DNA from 2 places in the Enterococcus sp. AZ109 genome. Region 2 is predicted to be linked to the other one. Evidence: a T-box and tRNA genes for the amino acid it is inferred to sense, from the RefSeq annotation. Region 2 holds a T-box; the other holds one or more tRNA genes.

Region 1 (4,437 bases), 1.3 Mb from region 2:
CCGAAAATCAAGACGCCAGCAGCTAAACTAATTCCTCCAGGTAAGATTGGAACAATTACTTGAACCATCTGTATAACAACGAAAATGAGCGGTCCAATGAGAACTGATTGGCCAACCAAACCTTGTAAGGAATTCAAGTCCTTAAAAACCCCTAAATGGTAGAAATAGACAGCTAAACCAACAGAAAAAGCCAATCCGGTAAACGAAATTGCATTAAGCAATTTTCGTGACTGTGCAATACTCATTTTCTCATCTCCTCGATTTTGATCATCTAAGGTGAAGTATATGATAGATTTGTTGCCTCTGCATAGGACTACAGTCGGATTTTTATAAAAAAATAGAAACTTTAAAATATTTTACACATTTTTTGTTATAGGATATGCTGATTATGGAACGAATGAATCAATGGAAATGAGGAATTCTTTTGATAAAGGAGAAAAAGCGGGTTCCTAAGTCAGATGATGTTAGTCTGGAAGGAATAAACGGAACTATAAAGATACCAAAAAATGCAAGTTTCTGGAAAAAATTGACGTTGTATAGTGGACCAGGCGCTCTGGTTGCTGTCGGTTATATGGATCCAGGTAATTGGATTACTTCTATTGCTGGAGGAGCAGAATACAAATACAGTTTATTGACTGTAATCTTACTTTCCAGCTTAATTGCGATGCTTTTACAGAGCATGGCAGCTAAGCTAGGTATGGTTACTGGAAAAGATTTAGCTCAGATGACGCGAGCTAAGACTAACAAAAGTCTTGGCTTTGCTTTATGGGTTGTAAATGAAATGGCAATCATGGCGACTGATATTGCCGAAGTAATTGGTGGGGCAATAGCCTTACAGCTACTATTTGGTTTACCTTTATTAATAGGTGTTTTAGTCACCACTTTCGATGTGTTGCTGTTGCTCTTATTGACTAGGTTAGGTTTCCGCAAAATCGAAGCAATTGTCGCAGCATTAATTACAGTGATTTTTTGTGTTTTTGCTTATGAAGTTGCAATAGCTGATCCTAATTGGGGCGAAGTTCTTGAAGGATTTGTACCGACTGTGAAAATCGCTACAGATAGATCAATGTTGATTTTGGCGTTAGGTATTGTCGGAGCAACGGTTATGCCCCATAACTTGTATTTGCATTCTTCTATTTCGCAATCACGAGATTTTGACCGAACAGATGAGAAAGAAATGGCTGAAGCAGTTCGCTTTACCACATGGGACTCCAATATCCAGCTCAGTGTGGCTTTTATCATCAATTGTTTGTTGCTGATTTTAGGGGGTGCGTTGTTTTACGGTTCAAATAGCGATCTTGGAAAATTCGTTGATCTTTACGATGCTTTAAAGAATCCAACTATCGTAGGAGATATAGCAAGTCCCTTATTGAGTACTTTGTTTGCAGTAGCTCTGCTGGCTTCAGGACAGAATTCAACGATTACCGGTACTCTTTCTGGGCAAATTGTTATGGAAGGATTTATTCGTCTAAAAATACCACTGTGGATGCGTCGCATAGTTACTCGTTTACTAGCGATCATTCCTGTAATTATTTGTGTCATTTTATACGGTGGAAATGAGAGTGCTGTGGAGAATCTATTATTATATACACAGGTATTTCTGAGTGTAGCTTTACCAATTTCTATAATTCCATTAACGCTGTTTACTAGTGATAAAAAATTAATGGGAAACTTTGTTAACCCACGTTGGGAAAAGTATCTTGCTTGGATGATCACTCTTATATTAACTATCCTAAATTTGTTTTTAATTTACAGTACCATAACGGTGGTTAATTAAGACTTTTATGGACCTATTCAAAAAAAGACTTGCTTTCTCTAAACTGGGGAGAAAGCAAGTCTTTATTAAGTAGATTTGTGTTTTTCAGAGTGACCGACGCACTAATACAAGACACTTCCCCAAGTTCTTGAATACGTCGGTCCATTTAGTCAATAGGAGCTGAGACGCTCATAAAACATTATATGTGTCATGACATTTTTATGCAACCATTTCCGTAAATTTTTTAAGCTCCGAAAATAACTTTAAATATAATTAATTCGTGGTTTTTTATAACTTATTATTGGTAATGTGAAGCTTTTTTTATATAATATAGTTGTATTTGTAAAAGTAAGCAGACGATTTACAGTTAATAAATATTTAAATTGGTCTTTACTAGTCTGGTTGACCAGCAATACTTTTTAAGCAACTCGATATTTTCAGATTCATCCAAAATAAGCGAATCAGGCAATTGAAAAAATCCTTAAAAAAAGCGTGGTAAAAACCACGCTAAAAGGCTTCATATAAGGAAGGTACGGGATTTGAACCCGTGCACCACATTACTGCGGCTCGCCGGATTTCGAGTCCGGTGCATTACCACTCTGCCAACCTTCCGCAAAGATTATGTTACCTTTTTTTATTTAAATGTCAAGTTTTTTAAAGCTTGTCTAATACAGCAATGTCGTCTGTACCTAAGATATGATCAATTGAACGGTTAATCAAGTGTACAATGTCATCCTCGGTAGGTTCAATAATTCCTGAAGACATCAGAGTAGCAATTCCAGTTACTGTAATCCATGTCCCAACGTGAAGGGCATTGATTTGTTCATCACCTAAATTTTTATATTTTGGATGTTTTTTGATCAGTTCATGGAAATATTTATAAGAAAAATCATGCATTTTTTTTCCGCCGCCATATTCTTGAACATACAAAGCATTGTACAAATTGCTACGTTCTTTAGCGAAATAGACATAGTTTAATCCCAAATCAATAATAGTGTCTCCAGTTCGTTTCGCAGGAAAGATATCATAGTACAAATGATTACAAATCTCATCTAGTAATGTGTTTTTCAAATCTTGCATATTTTTAAATTCTAAATAAATTGGTTGTGTACTTATTCCCATCTTTTTAGCAATGTTTCGAGCAGTGAACCCGGAAAAACCTTCATTTTCTACAACTTCATAGGCAGCCTTTAAAATTTGATCCTTTGTATACACTTTTCTTCTCATACTTATTTCCTCCCAAGGTGTTATTATTTTTCTTATCAATTCATTTTAATCAAAAAGTGTGTGGTTTTGCAACCCTAATACGTTACGTTATCTAAGATAAGGCAAAAAACTGAAAAACAAATCAAAAATCTTTGATTGATCCATAAAATAGCATCTGGAATCGTTTTAGTAACGATCGTTTTGATAACGAATGTTTTTTATTTGAAAAAACACGTTATACTTAAAAGAAAAAAAATACAAAAGATCTATATTGATGAATCGAGAATTACCAAAAGATTTGTTACTTTATCTTATATTATAGCAGGAAATCATCGTTTTTTCTTGCCTATTCGTCTTCTTTTTTCTAAGATGAGGAAAAGGAAACAAAAGGAGGTGTTGGTTTGATTCAACAAAGTTACGCTCAGCTAGTTTTGATTACTTGCTTGAAGGCAGGCAAAATTATGATGGAGTCTGGATCAGAGGTTTATCGTGTAGAAGACACGATGAAACGAATAGCAAAAAATGCGGGATTAGAAGATATGCAAACGTATGTGACAGCAACAGGATTAATCGTAGGATCTCCATCTGAAGAGTGTAGTCAGGTTATTCAAATTACACAACAATCAATTAATCTAGAGAAGGTAGCGGCAGTTAATCGGGCATCTCGGTTGTTTGCAGAAGGTCGATTATCATTGCCGGATTTTTATAAACATTTAGATGAGATTGATAACGTTACACCAGACTTCCCTTACATGTGGAAGATTTTAGCATCGGGCGTTGTCAGTAGTACATTGATGATAATTTTACGTGAAAGTTGGCTGGATTTTCTTGCAACTTTTGTTGTAGGTATGTTAGGTTTTTCAGTCCACTCCTTTTTTGGTAAAAAACTTGAGATGAAATTTTTAAATGATTTTTTAGCTGCGTTACTCATAGGTGTTTTAGCAATTTTTTCGGTTAATTTTTCTTTTGCACGGGATATTAATAATATCGTTATAGGTTCCATTATGCCGCTTGTACCGGGTTTAGCAATTACAAATTCTTTCCGAGATATAATGGCAGGACACTTAATAAGTGGGGTTGCTAGAGCTACTGAGGCATTATTTGTTGCCGGAGCGATTGGTGGTGGGATTATCGTAGCCTTTAATTTTTTTTAGGAGGTAGCAAGTAATGACTTTTCTTTTAAACTTTATTTTTAGTATGCTTAGTACAATTACTTTTGGCATTATCACTAACATTCCCCGTAGAGCTTTTATCACCTGCGGTATCACTGGTGCAATGGGCTGGATGACTTTTTGGGTTTGTCAGACATACTTTAAGCAAAATATTGGTTTTTCTAACTTTTTAGCCGCAATTGTCATTGGACTACTGAGCATCTATTTCTCACGTAAGAAAAAAATGCCAGTTATTGTGTTTAATGTTCCAAGCCTAGTACCGTTAGTTCCTGGTGGACCAGCTTATATGGCCGTCCGGGAAAT
Region 2 (4,437 bases):
CGTATCAGTGGAGTGCCTGTGGTTGAGACTTTAGAGAATCGTAAACTGGTAGGAATCATTACGAACCGTGACATGCGATTTGTGACTGATTTTCAAATGCCGATTGCCGAAGTGATGACCAAAGACAACTTGGTCACGGCACCAATCGGAACTTCTTTAAAAGATGCGGAGAAAATTTTACAAAAACATAAAATCGAAAAATTGCCAATCGTTGATGAAGAAGGCCGTTTAAGCGGACTAATTACGATTAAAGATATTGAAAAAGTAATTGAGTTTCCAAATGCTGCCAAAGATGAACACGGACGTTTATTAGTAGCAGCCGCAGTTGGAGTGACTAGCGATACGTTTGAACGGGCTGGAGCGTTATTGGAAGCTGGAGTAGACGCAATTGTTATTGACACTGCCCATGGACATAGTGCTGGAGTACTTCGGAAAATTGAAGAAATTCGGTCAACATTCCCTGAAGCAACGTTAATCGCTGGAAATATTGCTACGGCTGAAGGTGCGAAAGCATTGTACGATGCTGGCGTCGATGTAGTAAAAGTGGGGATTGGTCCGGGTTCCATTTGTACAACTCGTGTGGTTGCTGGCGTGGGTGTACCTCAATTAACCGCTATTTACGATGCAGCTTCTGTGGCACGTCAATATGGTAAATCAATCATCGCTGACGGCGGAATCAAGTATTCAGGAGACATTGTTAAAGCGTTAGCCGCAGGTGGTCATGCCGTAATGCTAGGATCAATGTTAGCCGGGACGGATGAATCTCCAGGAGAATTTGAAATTTATCAAGGGCGTCGTTTCAAAACGTATCGCGGAATGGGCTCTCTTGGTGCGATGGAAAAAGGCTCGAGTGACCGTTACTTCCAAAGTGGTGTAAATGAAGCAAATAAATTAGTACCAGAAGGAATTGAAGGTCGTGTAGCCTATAAAGGAAGTGTAGCGGATATCGTCTTCCAAATGATTGGCGGTTTGAAATCTGGGATGGGTTATGTTGGTGCACCAAACTTGAAGGATTTAAGAGACAATGCACAATTTGTTCAAATGAGCGGCAATGGACTAAAAGAATCACATCCACATGATGTTCAGATTACCAAAGAAGCACCAAACTATTCCGTAGAACAATAAAAGAAACGACAAAAAGAGGAAAGAATCCCGCAATTCTTTCCTCTTTTTTTTATGGATGAATTCAAAGACAGCAGCCGCTCCCGTCTTGAATTTTTCCCGTTACTTTTCTTTTTCGATCGTTTTTAAGTTCCCCATATATGGTACCAAAACTTCTGGAATTGTAACAGTCCCATCTTCATTTTGATAATTTTCCAAGATGGCGGTAACTGTCCGTCCAACCGCTAAACCAGAGCCGTTCAAGGTATGAGCATACTGAACTTTCCCATCTTCATCGCGGTAACGGATCATTGCCCGTCTTGCCTGGAAGTCTTCACAGTTAGAGCAAGAACTGATTTCCCGATACGTATTTTGAGCAGGGACCCAAACTTCTAAATCATAAGTTTTAGCAGCTGAAAAGCCCATATCCCCAGTAGAAAGTGCCACAACGCGATAAGGTAAATTCAGTTTCTGCAATAGTACTTCTGCATCGTTTGTCATTTTCTCTAGTTCATCATAAGAGGTTTCTTTATCACTAAATTTCACCATTTCTACTTTATGGAATTGATGCAGACGGATTAATCCTCGCGTATCTCTACCAGCGCTTCCTGCTTCAGAGCGGAAAGAAGGAGACAACGCTGTAAAGTAAATTGGCAATTCTTGGCCATCTAAAATTTCATGGCTGTAATAGTTCGTCAAAGGGACTTCAGCAGTTGGAATCAACGTTAGATCCCGGTCTTCAATTTGGAAGACGTCTTCTTTAAATTTAGGGAATTGCCCTGTGCCAAACATTGCTTCGCTGTTAACTAGGTAAGGTGTGATCATTTCAGTATAACCTTGTTCATAAACATGCTCATCCAACATGAAATTGTAAACGGCGCGTTCTAAACGTGCCCCCAGCCCTTTATAGTAGACAAAACGGCTACCTGCAACTTTTGCCCCACGTTCAAAGTCCAAAATATCTAGTTCTTCGGCTACTTCCCAATGTGGCTTCGGTTCGAAATCAAAGTGACGCGGTGTGCTCCAACGACGGACTTCCACGTTATCATCTTCATCGGCACCAACAGGAACAGAGTCATGAGGTAAGTTTGGAAGCGTAGTAGCAATTTCAGTTAGTTGAGCGTCAATTTCCGCTACTTCTCCGTCTAATTCCTTGACTTTAATTCCGACTTCTTTCATTTCAGCAATCTTGTCATCTGCATCTAGCTTTTCGCGTTTTAATTTGGCAATTTCACCAGAAACATCATTGCGGTATTTTTTAAGTTCTTCTGTTTTTACCAGCAACTGCCGGCGACGTTCATCTAAATCAACAAAGCGCTCCAATATATCACTGGTTACGCCACGTGTTGCCAATTTTTCTTTCACTTCTTCAAAGTTGTGACGAATCATTTTTACATCTAACATTTATTTTTTCCTCCTTAGATAAAATAAAAAACACCATTTCATCCCTATAATCTTGGGACGAAACGGTGTGTTATTTCGCGGTACCACCCGAGTTCAGCCAAATTGGCTGCTCTTAGTTGACAAATATCGGCTGTCTTCCGGCTTTTTTTTCAAAAAGCGCAGATAATGAAACTGGATTTCCCTAAGCTGTTTATTGGTTTTCACCAGCCACCAACTCTCTAAAAGAACAGACTTACGTACTCGGTTTCCTGCTTTTGTATGATTACCCACAGTATAAGCAAAATGAAATTTAAAGTCAATGGTCTTTAATAACAGGTTCTTTTGTTAGATTTGCTTTTAGCGGCAGGTGAATAATAAAGGAAGTCCATTGTTTATTGGACTGTGCGTAGATGTAGCCACCATGCAAATTGACAATGTTTTGTGAAATAGCTAATCCTAAACCAGTCCCGCTAATTTCTTGTGAACGGGACTCATCTACTCGATAAAAGCGGTCGAACAATTGATCCAGTGATTCGCGTGGAATAGGAGTACCATTATTTTTAACCGTGATGATAGCTTCAGTCTTAGCTTTTTCAAGTTGCATAACAATCTGTGTTGCGCCACCGCCATACTTGAGGGCATTAGTAATAAGATTATTAAAAACACGAACCAGCTTTTCTGTATCTCCATCCATAATCAAGCTAGTTTCGGTGGTTTCAACTGAAATTTGGATATTCTTTTTGCGTGACTCTAATTCAAAATCAGCCGCTAATTGTTCCAACAATTGTACCATATCAAAAGACATTGCCACTATTGGAACGGAAGGCTGACGAACTTTTGTATACTCAAACAAATCATCAACCAGCGATTTCATTTGTTTCGCTTTAGTGTAGGCAATGTGGGTGTACTTAAGAACTTCCTCTTTTGATTGATACTGTCCATCTTCAATTAACCCAAGATAGCCAATAATAGAAGTTAGAGGTGTTCGAATATCATGGCTCACGTTCGTGATCAGCTCATCTTTTGATTGTTCAATTTCACGTTCATCTTCAATTGCAGCTACGGTACTGTCTACCAATCCATTGATACTGGCAACAACCTTGCTCAAATCTCCCCGCAATTCAAACGGAATCCGGTAATCATAGTTGCCATTAGCAATATAATGAAGCTCGTTTATGATATGACGCAGCTGCATTTGTCGATAGCGACGAATCAGGCGCCAAAAAACGATCAAGCCATCGACGATAAAAAAGAAAGGAAAGAGAAAATTACGAGCACTTAAAAAAATATCAGTATTAAAATTTTGAGCAAAAATATTTCGTGAGTTGTAAATCGCATCACTTAAGTTAGGAGAATTCTCAATCATTTGTGTGAGTACAACCATGATTGCCACATTAAGTAGAAGCAAAATGATTACTGTGACAATGCCCTCAGCAATTAATTCGCTGATTTCTTTTGATGTTAGAGTAATCCGGCGTTTTTTTTCTACGCTATTTTGCATCAATCTTGTATCCGACTCCCCATACGGTTTGAATCACTTTTTCCCCATCGGTTGCTTCTTCAATCTTATCTCGTAAATGGCTGACATGGACCATCACGGTTTTAGCGGATACGATACTCTCTTGTTTCCATACACGTTCAAAAATTTCATCGGCACTAAACACCCGATTTGGATGACTAGCAAGCAAATACAAGATTCCGAATTCTAAAGCGGTCAGTTGAATTTCTTTTCCATCAACTGTTTTCACTTCGTGGGAATCTTTGTTGATAATTAATGATTGGATCTCAAGGATATCTGGTTGATCCTCTGCGACTTGCATTTTTGTCCGACGTAATAAGGATTTTACGCGCGCCATTACTTCTAAAGGATTAAACGGCTTAGTAACGTAATCATCTGCTCCAGCGACTAACCCCTTGATTTTATCCATGTCAGTTGTTTTGGCGGTTAACATG

The links. The T-box of region 2 lies ahead of serS (serine--tRNA ligase). A T-box ahead of a tRNA ligase gene usually reads a tRNA of that ligase, here a tRNA-Ser.
Region 1: it has a tRNA-Ser gene. The T-box ahead of serS (serine--tRNA ligase) is inferred to sense a tRNA for this amino acid. The anticodon was not compared.

What each region holds. Positions count from the first base shown of each region.
Region 1 is NZ_JBIOSF010000001.1:598,686-603,122, reverse strand. It holds gene IGI42_RS02890 (TVP38/TMEM64 family protein) at 1-245, opposite strand, end outside; gene IGI42_RS02885 (Nramp family divalent metal transporter) at 425-1,777, shown strand; tRNA gene IGI42_RS02880 (tRNA-Ser) at 2,281-2,368, opposite strand; gene IGI42_RS02875 (TetR/AcrR family transcriptional regulator) at 2,411-2,983, opposite strand; gene IGI42_RS02870 (threonine/serine exporter family protein) at 3,364-4,116, shown strand; gene IGI42_RS02865 (threonine/serine exporter family protein) at 4,130-4,437, shown strand, end outside.
Region 2 is NZ_JBIOSF010000001.1:1,917,049-1,921,485, reverse strand. It holds gene guaB (IMP dehydrogenase) at 1-1,125, shown strand, start outside; gene serS (serine--tRNA ligase) at 1,225-2,505, opposite strand; T-box leader at 2,556-2,765, opposite strand; gene IGI42_RS09100 (sensor histidine kinase) at 2,801-3,985, opposite strand; gene IGI42_RS09095 (response regulator) at 3,975-4,437, opposite strand, start outside.